Regions from separate parts of the Laceyella sacchari genome, predicted to be linked through region 1. Evidence: predicted binding sites of a transcription regulator. Region 1 holds the regulator's gene; each other region holds the start of a gene.

Region 1 (5,016 bases):
CAAGGGAGCGCATTTCCTTCTCCAGATCTAACAGATCGGCAAAGACGGATAAAAGCTCGTTCCAGATCGTTTCCTCTGAGGAGAAGGCAGTGTTTTGCGCAAGATAGCCCAAGCGCGTTTTTTTGGACACATGGATTTCCCCGTGATCAGGGGCGGTTTCACCGATGATGATTTTGAGCAACGTGGATTTGCCCGCACCGTTGGGTCCGATCAGCCCAATCCGTTCATGCTCGTTTACCTGTATGTGGACATCTTCGAGCACTGTGGTTCCGCCGTAAGATTTATGGATATGTTTTGCTTGCAATAGCATGATGTCACCTCGTTCATTCATTCACTACCCAGTGTAATAAAGACGCGGAACGAGAGCAAACGTGCTCGCTGGCGGAAGCGTGAGTGTCAGATAACAAGAAAAAATGTTTTCTGGTAAAATAATGAGGATTAACATAAAATTGAAGGATGAAGCTCTCATGTCCAACAAAGAAACGTTGCGCAAGCGACAACTGGAGCTCAGGAACCAGCTTGCTCCCGAATATATGAAAGAAAGTTCAGAACGCATCTGCCAGCGTTTGATCGAGCATCCCGTGTTTCAACAGTCTACCATGATTGGTTTTTACATGCCATTTCGAAATGAAGTGGATGTGCGGATGTCGATGGAAACCGCGCTTCAGCAAGGCAAACGAGTGGCCTTGCCGAAAGTGATCAGGGAAACTCGTGGGATGAGTTGGTATGAAGTCAGCAGTTTGCAGGAGTGTGTAGTAGGGGCTTATGGCATTTTGGAACCGCCGGCAATTTCGGAACGGCAGGTAGCAGACACAAGGCTGGAAGCGGTCATTGTGCCTGGAGTCGCCTTTGATCTCGCCGGGTATCGACTGGGTTATGGAGGGGGGTATTATGATCGGTTGTTCGAGCGGCAAGCCAAGGCTTGGCGCATCGGTGTCGCTTATGAAGAGCAGATTGTGCCAACCGTTTATCCTGAACCTCATGATCAACCATTGCACCTGCTGATCAGTTCCGAGAGGGAGATGTCATTTGCGCGGGCCTGATCCGTTGGTACGGAAGAGAAGCTCCGCCAAAATGGCGAAATGAAAAAACGGGGCCATGTATGCCATGAGTGATTGTGTTATATTGGACATGCACATTTCTTGTTCGGAAATTCACATATCTGGAGGTGTGGGGAAACAACATGGCTGAACAAAAGATCCCTCAGGTGACAGCCAAACGTTTGCCTTTGTATTACCGTTACTTGGAGAAATTACACGCGATCGGCAAGCAGCGCGTCTCTTCTTCCGATTTGAGTGATGCGCTACAGATCGACCCGGCGACGATTCGCCGCGACTTTTCGTATCTCGGTGAACTGGGAAAAAAAGGATATGGCTATAATGTAACTTATTTGCTCCAGTTTTTGCGCGATTTTCTGAAGCAGGACGAGGTGACCAACGTTGTTTTGATCGGTGTGGGTAACCTGGGGACGGCCTTGTTGCGGTATAATTTTTACCGTAGTCACAATACCAAACTTGTGGCTGGGTTTGATCAGGACCCGCGCAAAGTGGGTACAGACATCGATGGCATCCCCGTCTACTCGATGGATCGGCTCAAAGAAGTGATCGCCTTGCATCATGTGGAAGTGGCGATTTTGACGGTACCTGTCAATGTGGCCCAAGCGACGGCAGACTTCTTGTTTGAAGCGGGCATTCGCGGCATTCTCAACTTCACGCCGGCTCGGTTGACTGCCCCGCCCACTGTCCGGATTCACAATATCGATTTGACGATTGAGCTGCAAACCTTGATTTATTTCCTGAAAAACTTTCCGGATGAGGAGAACGTTGAGGTATCTGATGAAAAGGAGTAACCCGTAATTTAATGTCAAGGGAGTCGTCTTGAAATGAAGAATGATGAGTTGCAGCCGCTGTCTGATCATTTGGGGGAGTTGCGGCGCAGGATCATATGGTGTTTGGTGTTTTTTGTGATAGCGCTGGTGATCAGCCTGTTTTATTCCATGCCGATTTTCCGCTACATAGTGAGCGACTTGTTCCCAAAACAGGCCATTAACACGATGGGACTACAAGACGGCATGAGAATCTATATGAATATTTCCTTCATCATGGCGTTCATCGTGACGTTGCCTTTTCTCATGTACCATGCATGGAGATTCGTCCAACCGGGCCTGAACCCCCGCGAACAGCGGGCAGCTTTGTTGTACATCCCCGTGTCGGTCGGGTTGTTCCTGCTTGGCATCGCATTTGGTTATTTTGTCATCATCCCTTATTTGATTGATTTTCTGAAGAACATTAACCAGCTGATGGGACTCGGCACACTCTTGGCGGCCAAAGAAACCTTCAATTTTCTATTTGGGGTGATTTTGCCGCTGGGTATCTTTTTCGAACTGCCGATCATCATTCTGTTTTTGACCCGCATCCGGATCATCACGCCGCAGTTGTTGGCTAAGATGAGAAGATACGCTTATTTCATCATGGTGGTGATCGCAGCGGTGATCACGCCGCCCGATTTTTTAAGCAACATCCTTGTGGCCATCCCCTTGATCGTTTTGTATGAGGTGGGGATTTGGCTATCAGCTGGCTTGGTGAGAAAGATGGAGCGGGAAGAGGCGGACGATAACGCTGTGTAAAACGCCATTGTTGGCGGGCTACCTAAAGTGGCCCGTTCAAACGGCGTTTTTTTACATAACCTTCATCGGTTGGGGCACACTTCACCATGAGAAAAATTTCTCATGGTGGAGGTAAAAGCATGGACTATTGGAGAAGAAATCGTAGCTCTAGTTGTGCGTTGCTGTGGTTGGTGGTGATTGGCGCGCTGGCGTGGTTGTTGGCGCCTTCTCTCCGCAGGCTGTGGAACAGAGCGCAGGGACAGGGGATGGCCGTCACCATGTCTAATTTGGCGTCGCAAACCAAAACGCAGATGGGACAGTACATTGACTTAACGAAGTTCATGAAGCGGAAGTCAAAATCAGAGACTCAGACGTCCGCAACAAGGGAGCCGAATCATATGGCACCGGAGATGGCGGACATGGGCGATTTGACAGATCCAAACGCGTTCGGCGATCATTTTGAGCTGCCTGAGCGCGGACAAGAATAAGGGAAGCGGCAAACACCGGTTGCCTGTAAAGAAGAGGATGGGCGACCGGTGTTTTATGTTAGGCGGGATATCCCGACCCGGCCAGCGCTTGATATGTGTGAGGAAGGAACAATATTTATTAGATTTTTTTTGTGGTGGATACTTGAAAAATGAAAACGAGATGAATATCATTATAATTGATGTTAGCACTCATCGAGGTCGAGTGCTAACAACATGAAACTATTTCATACCACCTCATACGAAGGAGGGTTATTACGATGATCAAACCATTGGGTGATCGTGTCGTTTTAGAAGCAGTTGAGAAAGAAGAAAAAACCGCTAGCGGAATTGTATTGCCAGAAACCGCCAAAGAAAAGCCACAAGAAGGACGGATCGTGGCAGTAGGCGCAGGCCGCGTGGATGAGAAAGGGAACCGCATCGCATTGGAGGTTAAAGAAGGCGACCTCGTCATCTTCTCCAAATATGCTGGCACCGAAGTAAAGTATGGTGAGAAAGAATATCTCATCCTTCGTGAAAGCGACATTCTCGCTGTTGTGGAGTAATGAAGGACATCTGAGCGTTGCTTTAACATAAATTAAATACCCTACATACGAAAGGGGACGGAAGATTATGGCGAAAGATATCAAATTTAGTGAAGACGCGCGTCGTGCGATGCTGCGCGGGGTAGATGCCCTGGCTAACGCAGTGAAAGTAACCATCGGCCCAAAAGGTCGCAATGTGGTATTGGAGAGAAAATTCGGTTCTCCGCTCATCACCAATGACGGTGTGACCATCGCGAAAGAAATCGAATTGGAAGACCCGTTCGAAAACATGGGTGCTCAACTGGTTAAAGAAGTAGCAACCAAAACCAACGACGTGGCTGGGGACGGTACCACCACCGCAACTGTGTTGGCACAAGCGATCATTCGCGAAGGCCTCAAAAACGTAGCTGCTGGCGCTAACCCAATGGTTCTGCGCAAAGGGATTGAAAAAGCAGTAAGTACTGCTGTATCCGAAATCAAAAAGATTGCAAAACCGATCGAAGGCAAAGATTCCATCGCACAAGTAGCTGCGATCTCTGCTAACGACGAAGAGACGGGTGCATTGATTGCCGAAGCGATGGAAAGAGTGGGCAACGACGGCGTAATCACCGTGGAAGAGTCCAAAGGATTCAACACCGAGCTGGAAGTTGTGGAAGGGATGCAATTTGACCGTGGTTACATCTCTCCATACATGATTACTGACACCGACAAAATGGAAGCTGTGTTGGATGAGCCGTACATCTTGATCACCGACAAGAAAATCGGCAACATCCAAGACGTGCTGCCAGTATTGGAGAAAGTCGTACAACAAGGTCGTCCGCTGTTGATCATCGCTGAAGATGTAGAAGGCGAAGCATTGGCGACCCTCGTAGTGAACAGACTGCGTGGTACCTTCACCGCAGTTGCTGTGAAAGCACCAGGCTTCGGCGATCGTCGCAAAGCGATGCTCGAAGATATTGCGATCCTGACCGGCGGTCAAGTGATTACCGAAGACTTGGGATTGGATCTCAAATCCACGGGTATCGAATCCCTCGGTCGCGCACGTCAAGTTCGTGTAAACAAAGAAAACACCATCGTGGTGGATGGTTTCGGCGAGCAATCCGACATCCAAGCACGCATCAAACAAATCCGCCAACAACTGGAAGAAACCACTTCCGAGTTCGACAAAGAAAAACTGCAAGAGCGTCTGGCTAAATTGGCTGGCGGCGTAGCAGTGATCAAAGTTGGTGCGGCTACCGAAACCGAATTGAAAGAGAAAAAACTGCGCATCGAAGACGCATTGAACGCTACCCGTGCGGCAGTAGAAGAAGGGATCGTATCTGGTGGCGGTACCGCGTTGGTGAACGTTATCCGTGCGGTAGAAGACCTCGAAGCAACCTTGCCGGTTGGCGACGAAAAAACG
Region 2 (5,016 bases), 1.3 Mb from region 1:
GAAGTTTTGCCCTAACCTTGGTTATTATCGGAGCGTTGAATTGGCTGTTGATTGGATTGTTTCAGTGGGACTTGGTAGCGGCGATATTTGGCGGTGACACGATTCGGGAATCTTCCGCATTCAGTCGGGTGATTTACAGCTTAGTTGGCTTGGCGGGGATTTACGCTATTCGTTTCTTCTTTGATGAACGGGCGACAGTAAACGATTGAGTGACATGCGATATATGGAGCCTCAGGTAGATGCCTGGGGCTTTTTTGAATGGCACAAACTCTCTATAAAGGGGAGTTAAATGTCTAACTTAACATATGGATGAACTCTTTTATAATGGAAGTGAATACACTGCATGCGAATGATTCATACAGATGGAAATATTCTGTGCAATGCGCATCAGCAAACATGATAAATCCAGACTGGGGAGTGTGGAGAATGAACCCGATCATTGGGATCACGATGTCTCGGGAACACGAACAGCAACAGATTTTGTCAAGAGCATACAGCGATGCAGTCATCCAAGCGGGCGGTGTGCCCTTGTTAATCCCGTATACTACTTCGGACTCAGTGATTAAAGAGATGAGCCGGGTACTGGACGGCCTGTTGTTGTCGGGAGGAGGTGACATCGACCCCACATTGTTTGACGAAGAGCCTTTGCCGGGATTGGGGCGGATCGATCCCGACCGGGACGAGATGGAGATCGCGCTCATCGAACAATTCATTTCTCAAGATAAACCGATCTTGGGCATCTGCCGGGGGTGCCAAATCCTGAATGTTGCTTTGGGCGGAGGGATGTTCCAAGATCTTCCCTCACAAAAGAGTGACTTGTTGCAACACGCTCAACAAGCTCCGCGATACCATGCCTCCCACACGATTCATATCGAAGAAGGCACGCTTCTCCACCAAATTTATTGCAAGTCGGTGGCTAAGGTTAACAGCTTCCATCATCAAGCGGTCAGGGAAGTGCTGGCGCCCTTGCGAGTGAGTGCGGTGTCTCGGGATGGTGTGGTGGAAGCGTTTGAAAGCGAACAGCATCGATTTGTGATGGCCGTTCAATGGCATCCAGAAGAGATGGTGCATATCGATTCTGACGCTGCCAACTTGTTTTCGGCGTTTGTGGAAGCATGTCGGCAACAACCATAATCTTCGATGTGCATGCGAAAAGCCCCCCGATACTCACCGGGGGGCTTTGGAATTATTTTTCACCGCGCACATATTTGGCGTTAAACAAGAACAGCCACATCAACAGTGCGATGGAAGGGATGAGCAAGAATAAACCGGCAATAAAGGCGCCGACCAAGGCCCAACCCATGGTACTGTTTGTCAGCGCACTCGAAATGGTGACGTAATCATATAACAGATAAGGCATATGTGACATTCCGTAACCGAAGAAAGCGTAAGCGAATTGGAACATGACAAAGATAAATTGAATGCCTAAGTTCTGACGCTTCCACATCAGATAGACTGCGACACAGAAACAGAGGAAGGAAGCGCCAAACATCCAGCCAATGGAGAGAGCGTTCTCGAAATGAACCGGATTATGTTTGGATAAGCTCCAAAATACCAGCAGACTGGCGAGAATGGTAGGGCCGCTCCAGAATAACGTGTATTTGCGCAACAGCTCACGAGCAGCTGTGTCTCCGGCCCGATCAGCGTAAAAGGTGAGAAAGCTGGCGCTGATGTACAAAATGCTCACCAGAGCCAAGAACACCACGCTCCAAGAATAGGGGCTGGTCAATAGACGATCTGCGTGGAAAACCACTTCCGTGCCAACTTTTTCAATAAATCCACCTTCCGAAATGGTTAAGACGGTGGACAGCGAAGCGGGAATGAACAAACCGGTCATGCCGTACAAGAACATATACACGCGGCTCTGGCGGGCGCCGTAATTGGCAAAAGCGTAAAAGGAGCCGCGGATCGTCAACAGAATCAACGCGATGGAACCGGGAATCAACAATGCCGTGCCATAATAATAAGCGGTGTCTGGAAAGAAGCCGACGCAACCGACGACAAAAAAGATGAGAAAAACGTTGGTAACTTCCCAGACCGGCGACAAATAGCGACTGATGATGTTATTGATGATATGGTCTTTTTTGGTCAACATGCTGTAGTACGAAAAGAACCCGGCTCCAAAATCAATCGATGCCACAATCAGATACCCGTACAGAAAAACCCATAGGACCGTAATCCCGATGATTTCTAATTTCATGATCTTTCACCCCTTTTGTTCCCCTGCGAGCATGTTCTCAAGCTCCGCTTCAGCGGGTTGGTTTTTGAAGAGGCGATTGAGAACGACCAATGCGACAATGGTCAGGATGAGGTACAGGATAGAGAACAAAATAGTCATCAGCGCAACACTATCTGAGGTGGTCGCAGCTTTGTCCACACGCATGATACCGGTGATAATCCATGGCAAGCGACCGACCTCGGCGAAAATCCAGCCGCATTCAATGGCGATAAATGAGAGCGGCCCCCCAAGGATAATCGCGCTTAGCAGCCATTTGTTCCATTCGCTCCCTTTTTTTCTCCACCAACAGTACAGGAAGACGGCAGAGACCAGTGCCAGGTATACGCCGATCGCAACCATGATGTCGAAGAGATAATGGATGTACAGCGGCGGGTGGTTCTCCTTTGGAATATCGTTTAAACCGATCACTTCCGTTTTGGTTGAATTGCCTGCCAGGATGCTTAAGGCATTCGGAATTTTGATGGCGTAGTGAACTTCATTCGTTTCCTTATCCAGCACGCCTCCAAAGTAGAGGGGCGCTTCTGATTGCGTCTCAAAATGCCATTCGGCTGCGGCCAATTTGGCAGGTTGGTATTTGGCCAAGAACTTGCCGGAAATGTCTCCGGCCACAAATGTGAGCAAGGAGAAGATGAGACCGGCGATCATGGTTAACCGCAATGCTTTTTTATAATAGGCGTGCTTATTGCCGCGCAAGATATGGTATGCGGCGATGGCAGCCAACAAGAAGCCGCTGGTCAGATAAGCAGATGAGACGACATGGGCCACTTTTGATGGTGTGGCCGGGTTTAGCATGGCTGCGATGGGATCGATGTCCATCAGTTTGCCATCGGCGGCGATGGTGAATCCGGCTGGCGTGTTCATGAAAGCGTTTACCATCGTGATAAACACGGCGGACATGGTTGAGCCGATGATGATGGGAATGGAAGTCAGCCAGTGGATAATCGGTTTTTTAAACCTATCCCATGTGTACAGATAGATACCCAAGAAAATCGCTTCAAAGAAAAAGGCGAACGTTTCCATAAAGAGTGGCAAGCTGATGATGTTTCCAGCTAATTGCATGAATTTGGGCCACAGCAGGGAAAGCATGATCCCGATGCATGTTCCCGTCACCACACCAACAGCCACTGTGATGACAAAGCCACGGGTCCATCTTCGGGCAAGCAGGATATAGTGGGGATCTTTGGTGCGGATTCCCCAATATTCGGCAAGGGAGATGAAAACAGGTACCCCCACCCCGATGGTCGCCCAGATGATATGGAAAGCCAATGTCGTTTCCGTAAGTACGCGACTCCAGAATACTGAATCCATCCAATCACTTCCTACCTGTTCATTTTCTTTTTCATTATACGTTCACATAACTACTTTGTACACTATTTCACTAACTTTGACAACAAAATTCAACAAATAAACATCAAATCACATCGTAAATGTTCAATAATGAACATGAAAAATGCTCCGGGATACCGCGCGTCTAATCCGCTGCTCTCTAGCACACTTATTTATCCGGCATCACTGCTTGATTGTGAAAGGTCATAGCTTGGTTCGTTTTGGTGCACACTAAGCGAAAAAAAGGGAGTGCGGCGATGAACAAGAACATGCATGTCATTTTGCTGATTCTCCTGGTCGCCTTGTTGATCTCGATGCTGTCTGTACCTGTTGTGGCCGCGTCTTCTCCTGTGCCAGCGGCAATGGATGCCGATTCATCTTTTGCACCCACTTTGGTTTTGGAACATAAGGGTCAACAATGGGTTTTCCCTTTGCGAGACATTGGGTTTGACGGGATTGATCCCACTACATTGAACCGCACGTTGGCGCTGGAGTGGATAGCCGGCGTTCTCGAACGGGACTTGAATCGTCCTGCGCGCTCCGCTTACTACCACGAGCGACGGATTGTCCCAGAGCAAGCGGGGTTGATAGTGGATCGCCAACGCATTGAGGAGTGGTTTGATCGTATCCATGAGGTCATGGGCCAACCGCTCGCAGTTCCGGTCAACATAGTAAAACCCAGGCTGACAGCGGCGAAACTGCGGCGGTTGAAAGAGAAACAAATCGGAAGTTATCTTACTTATTACAATGAATGGAACAGAAATCGCGCGCACAATATTCATCTGGCGACAGAAGCGATTGATCATAAAGTGTTGATGCCCGGTGAGGTGTTTTCGTTTAATAAGACAGTTGGGCCGCGCTCGCAGGCCAGGGGTTACCGTCTCGCCCGCATCATTGTTAAAGGGGAATACAGTGAAGGGGTTGGCGGAGGAATTTGCCAAACCTCGTCTACTTTGTACAATAGCGTGGACAAGGCTGGGCTCAAGATTGTAGAACGGCAAAGGCATAGCAAACAAGTGGCCTATGTGCCGAAGGGCCGGGATGCCACGGTGTCTTGGGGCGGGCCGGATTTTAAGTTTCAAAACCAGTTGAACGAACCGATTTTGATAGTGGCTAAAGCCAGCAACGGCCGATTGCTCATTTCTATTTATGGGCCGGAAGAAATTCATGCTAAACCGCGAAAGGTTCCGGTTGCACCCAAACAGGCGGCTTTGCTGGAAGAAGTGGAATAAATTGTCGCGAGCGGTCATAAGCTAGGCTCCGTGGGCATAAATCTCAATTAAAATGGATGAATCTATGACAATCCTGCTAGAGTCATAGATTAGGGAGAAAACATCTGCTATAATGGCTTCATTGCTTAGGCTTTACTGCAGAAGGAGGATGTCGATGAAAAAGTTCCTTCTACCCAGCCTCGCGATGTTTTTCATCCTGCTCACGGGCTGTTCCGGTTC
Region 3 (5,016 bases), 430 kb from region 1:
CTTTGTTTGCAGGCATGCGGGAGGTGCAACAAGAAGTCGGTTTTCATTTGGCTTTTCAATGTTGCGAACACCTGAACCGAGCACTTGTCGTCGAGCGAGCAGTGGCAGAGCGGTTCGGTTGGCAGGAAGTGATGGCGGTACCTGTCCGCCACGCAGGTGGCGCGATGGCTGCTTATGCTTTTCGGCATTTAGCTGACGCGGTGTTGGTGGAATCGATTCAAGCTGATGCTGGGATCGACATCGGTGACACGCTCATTGGCATGCATCTCAAGCCGGTGGCTGTGCCGGTTCGTCCTGGGCGGAAAACGATCGGCGGCGCGCATGTGACCATGGCCAAAACCCGTCCAAAGCTAATTGGTGGCGCACGGGCAGTTTATGTACGGGAAATTGAAAAAGTGTCTCCTTAAAACCGAAAGATCTGTTAAAATGAGGATTGGAATGTTAAGTTTTTTATTCGAGGGGGCAGGTTGAATGGAACAGTTAAAGCGGAAAGACCCACAAGTGGCTGAGGCAATTACCAACGAGTTGCGCCGCCAACGGGACAAAATCGAACTCATCGCTTCTGAAAATTTCGTTTCTGAAGCGGTAATGGAAGCGATGGGAACGGTATTGACCAATAAATATGCGGAAGGATATCCTGGCAAACGTTATTACGGCGGTTGCGAACACGTGGATGTGGTGGAAGATCTGGCGCGGGAACGGGCCAAACAACTGTTTGGTGCCGATCATGCCAATGTGCAGCCTCATTCAGGGGCGCAAGCCAATATGGCTGTGTACTTTGCGGTGTTGGAACCAGGTGATACCGTATTGGGCATGAACTTGGCGCACGGCGGCCATTTGACCCATGGCAGCCCGGTCAACTTCTCCGGCCAGCTGTATAAATTTGTTGCATACGGCGTTGATAAAGAGACGCATCGAATCAACTATGAAGAAGTGCGCCAGATGGCACTTGAGCACAAACCGAAGCTGATTGTAGCCGGGGCAAGTGCCTATCCGCGCCAAATCGATTTTGCCCGCTTCAGAGAGATTGCTGACGAAGTGGGGGCGCGGTTGATGGTGGATATGGCTCACATCGCCGGCCTCGTGGCGACGGGCCATCACCCAAACCCTGTGCCGTATGCTGACTTTGTGACCACCACCACCCATAAGACATTGCGCGGTCCGCGCGGCGGGATGATCCTTTGCAAGGAAGAATTTGCCAAAGTGATCGACAAATCGATCTTCCCCGGTGTCCAAGGCGGGCCACTCATGCATATCATCGCCGCAAAAGCTGTCGCCCTCGGCGAAGCGTTGTCCGATGAGTTCAAGTCTTATTCCCAAGCGGTGGTGGACAACGCTGAACGCTTGGCTGAATCGCTCAGAGGGCATGGCCTGGAACTCATTTCTGGCGGTACCGACAACCACCTGGTGCTCATCGATGTCCGCAACTTGGGCTTGACCGGGAAAAAAGCGGAGCACCTCTTGGATGAAGTGGGCATCACCTGCAATAAAAACGCGATTCCATTCGATCCGGAAAAACCGTTTGTCACCAGCGGAATCCGCATCGGGACGGCGGCGGTCACCAGCCGTGGCATGGGTGTGGAAGCGATGGAAGAGATTGCCGCGATCATCGCGCTGACCTTGAAACACCCCGAAGACCAAGCGAAGCATGAAGAAGCAAAACAACGTGTAGCCAAATTGACAGGTGCATATCCTCTGTACCCGAACAAATAAAAAAAGCGGAGCAGCCCTGGGAGCCAAGTGCTCTCGGGGTTTTCGTGTGTGTAGACAGGTGGCGTAGCGCACCCTCTTCCAGGGCTTTTTTTGCACCGTGGGAAATTTAACCCAACATGTGGCAATAATAATCTAAGAAAAGGTTGTCTCGCGGGGAACCTTATGGTTAACTATCATGGGAACAAAATTCGAAGACATTCAAGACAGAAAGAAGGGCGCTAACATGGGGAATGTTTATGTATTCGATCATCCACTTATCCAGCACAAGCTCACATTTATTCGGGACAAGCACACCGGAACCAAAGAATTCCGCGAGTTGGTGGATGAAGTTTCCGCACTGATGGCTTATGAGATCACAAGGGATATGCCGCTTAGAGAAGTGGAAGTGGAAACACCAGTAGCCAAGGCGAAGTGCAAAGTCTTGGAAGGGAAAAAGCTGGGGCTAGTGCCGATTCTGCGTGCAGGATTGGGGATGGTAGACGGCATTTTGAAATTGATTCCAGCTGCCAAAGTGGGGCATCTCGGCCTGTACCGCGATCCGGAGACATTGGAACCAGTGCAGTACTATTCAAAAATGCCATCCGATATCGGTGAACGGGAACTGATCGTGATCGACCCGATGCTGGCTACGGGGGGATCGGCATCGGCCGGGATTCGCATCCTGAAGGAAATGGGCGCGAAACAGATCAAGCTGATGTGCCTGATCGCGGCGCCGGAAGGTGTGGACAGAGTGCAAAAAGATCATCCGGATGTAGACATTTATGTGGCAGCCATTGATGAGAAGCTGGACGAAAAAAGTTATATCATCCCAGGATTGGGTGATGCAGGAGATCGGCTGTTCGGCACCAAATAATAACAAGGCGGCGCCGGGGCCCGCGGTCAATTCGCAACATGCGTTTGCCTGTGCCCCCGCGCATGAGCGACCTTAAGGGGGTTGAAGCCGCATCTATCCATTTGACCTGTTGGATCGCTCTAGCATGGGAATCTGCAATCGGATCTGGTTGTTTATGACGCGATGTTGAGAACAACGTCTGTTCATATGTCAATAGTGAAATGGTGAATGACTTGTTCTATGATGGCGTCAAAACCCATAAAAATGCAGTAACAGAAAGCCGTTTTTCAAAATAACGACTTTTTTGTCACATATGTTTTTGAGAAAACGTTGACAAAAAGGATGAGGCTTCGTTACTATAGGCAGGGGAAAGGGAAGTTTTCCTAAGATTCTCCGAACGAATTCCAAGCAACCGGAAGCTGTCTGCCCTTTTCTGAAATCCTTCCTACATATGGGGGTTTTTCATGAAAAATGACACGAATCTGTGGCGCATTGCCGCGTTGGTCAGTTCAATTGGCACGGAGATCGTGTTGTTGACTGTGGGCGGGGCTTGGGTGGGGAACAAATTGGATGCCTTGTGGGGCACCAAACCATTTTTGCTCCTCGCAGGTGTGTTGGTCGGGCTTGGAAGCGGTTTTATCACTGCTTTTTTCACTTTGAAAGCATTTGTGAAGGAATGAACTCCTCATGGATCCATTGCATACCATTCGCCGACGAGTGGTGATCCTCACAGCCGGATTCCTCGCGTTACTCTTAGTCCTATGGTTACTTACTCCGTATAAGAAAATGGTCGCTGGAGCAGGCCTTGGCTTGTTGGTCAGTCTGTATAACGTCTTGTATATGGCGCGTAAAGTGCGCCTGGCAGGAGAGACGACTTTAGCGACTGGTTCCACCAGACATAGAGGAACAGGCATGATCAATCGTTATCTCATGGTTGCCCTTGCGATACTCGTCGCTTTCAAATATCCGATGCATTTTGATGTCCGCACGATTGTCGTGGGGTTGCCAATCTGCTATATACTCATCATTGTATTGGAGTTTTGGGAGGTTCGAAAACTCCGAACCACGTCAGGAAAGGGGTGAAGCTGGATACATGGAAAAAACACCAAAGCTAGTGTTTGACTTAATGGGTTTGCAAGTAAAGCTGGACGTGACTGTGATGATCACCACGACGATTTGTTGCATCCTAGTATTCCTCATCGCCATGTTGGCCACTCGCCGCTTGGCAATGGTTCCGACGGGTATGCAAAACTTTGTGGAAATGATCATTGAGTTCACCCAGGGTATTGTCCGTTCCAACATGGATGCCAAAACAAGCGAACGCTTTTATGGCTTTGCTTTCACGCTCTTTTTGTTCATTTTTATCGCGAATCAGATGGGACTCATGTTTAACGTGGTGACCGAACACCATGAACCCATACCTTTCCTGGGAATTGAAGCAGCGGGAGAGCATCATGGTGAAGCGGGCAAGGAAGCGGAGCATCATAATGCCTACGCTTGGTGGAAATCACCGACTGCTGACATCAACGTGCCGATTGCGATGGCTTTAGCAATCACGATTGTCGCTCACTTCCTGGGGATCAGAAAGTCACCCAAGAAGTACGCATCCCATTATTTCCAACCATTCTCTTGGATGTTCCCGCTCCACATCATCGATGAAGTCGCTAAGCCCGTCACACACGGCTTGCGTCTATGGGCGAACATCTTTGCCGGTGAGATTCTGATCATCGTGTTGCTCAAAGGCGGGTTCTTGACCGGAGCACCGCTGATCGTATGGTTGGCGTACTCGGTCTTTGTCGGAACGGTGCAAGCGTACGTATTTACAGTGTTGGCCATTGTATACATGTCACAAAAGTTGGCTGACGACCATTAATCAACGACTCAAAAATTGATTTAATTTTTAAGGAGGATTTTATTATGGATTTGACGATTATTGCTGGTGCTATCATGTTGTCTTTTGCCGCTATCGCGGGTGCATTTGGTAACGCTTGGGTGTTTGGACGCTATCTGGAAGGGATTGCTCGTCAACCTGAAGTTCGTGGTATGCTGTTCACCCAAACCTTCATCGGGATCGCTTTGGTAGAGGCGTTGCCAATTATCGCAGTTGCTTTCGGCATCATGGCTGTACTCGGCATCATCGGCTAATGTCTTCACCAATGCAATGACGGGGAATATGTTTTTCTATTCCCCGTCTGCTTATGATTAAGCCTTTTATTCGTAATTTGCATACACAAGTTCCCGCAAGTCTGAAGGGAGTGAATCAAGTGTTAAGTATTGAATGGGGTACGATGGTATTCCAGCTTATCGCATTTATCATTTTAATGCTGCTCGTTTCCAAATACGCTCTTCGTCCAATGCTGAACACCATGAGGCAACGTCAAGAGCACATTGACGGCCAGATCAAGGCTGCTGAGAAAAGCCGCAAAGAAGCGGAGGATCTCATCAAAGAGCAACGCGAAGCGCTGGAAAAA

Evidence for each region. The regulator Rex, encoded in region 1, represses fermentation and respiration genes when NADH is low (regulators of the CRP and FNR family bind a similar motif). The targets are predictions, from matches to a motif close to TTGTGAAATATTTCACAA.
Region 2: the regulator Rex is predicted to act here: its motif matches at 3,603-3,620, upstream of NYR52_RS11580 (cytochrome ubiquinol oxidase subunit I).
Region 3: the regulator Rex is predicted to act here: its motif matches at 2,865-2,882, upstream of NYR52_RS15925 (AtpZ/AtpI family protein).

Annotation. Positions count from the first base shown of each region.
Region 1 is NZ_CP103866.1:321,962-326,977, forward strand. Features, by position in the region: gene abc-f (ribosomal protection-like ABC-F family protein) at 1-310, opposite strand, end outside; gene NYR52_RS01815 (5-formyltetrahydrofolate cyclo-ligase) at 468-1,043, shown strand; gene NYR52_RS01820 (redox-sensing transcriptional repressor Rex) at 1,184-1,849, shown strand; gene tatC (twin-arginine translocase subunit TatC) at 1,883-2,626, shown strand; gene NYR52_RS01830 (hypothetical protein) at 2,746-3,093, shown strand; gene groES (co-chaperone GroES) at 3,351-3,635, shown strand; gene groL (chaperonin GroEL) at 3,703-5,016, shown strand, end outside.
Region 2 is NZ_CP103866.1:2,392,037-2,397,052, reverse strand. Features, by position in the region: gene NYR52_RS11595 (DUF378 domain-containing protein) at 1-209, shown strand, start outside; gene NYR52_RS11590 (gamma-glutamyl-gamma-aminobutyrate hydrolase family protein) at 427-1,134, shown strand; gene NYR52_RS11585 (cytochrome d ubiquinol oxidase subunit II) at 1,187-2,200, opposite strand; gene NYR52_RS11580 (cytochrome ubiquinol oxidase subunit I) at 2,207-3,547, opposite strand; gene NYR52_RS11575 (VanW family protein) at 3,823-4,797, shown strand; gene NYR52_RS11570 (3D domain-containing protein) at 4,952-5,016, shown strand, end outside.
Region 3 is NZ_CP103866.1:3,247,257-3,252,272, reverse strand. Features, by position in the region: gene NYR52_RS15940 (TIGR01440 family protein) at 1-407, shown strand, start outside; gene glyA (serine hydroxymethyltransferase) at 472-1,713, shown strand; gene upp (uracil phosphoribosyltransferase) at 1,937-2,566, shown strand; gene NYR52_RS15925 (AtpZ/AtpI family protein) at 3,010-3,225, shown strand; gene NYR52_RS15920 (ATP synthase subunit I) at 3,233-3,628, shown strand; gene atpB (F0F1 ATP synthase subunit A) at 3,639-4,418, shown strand; gene atpE (F0F1 ATP synthase subunit C) at 4,463-4,690, shown strand; gene atpF (F0F1 ATP synthase subunit B) at 4,810-5,016, shown strand, end outside.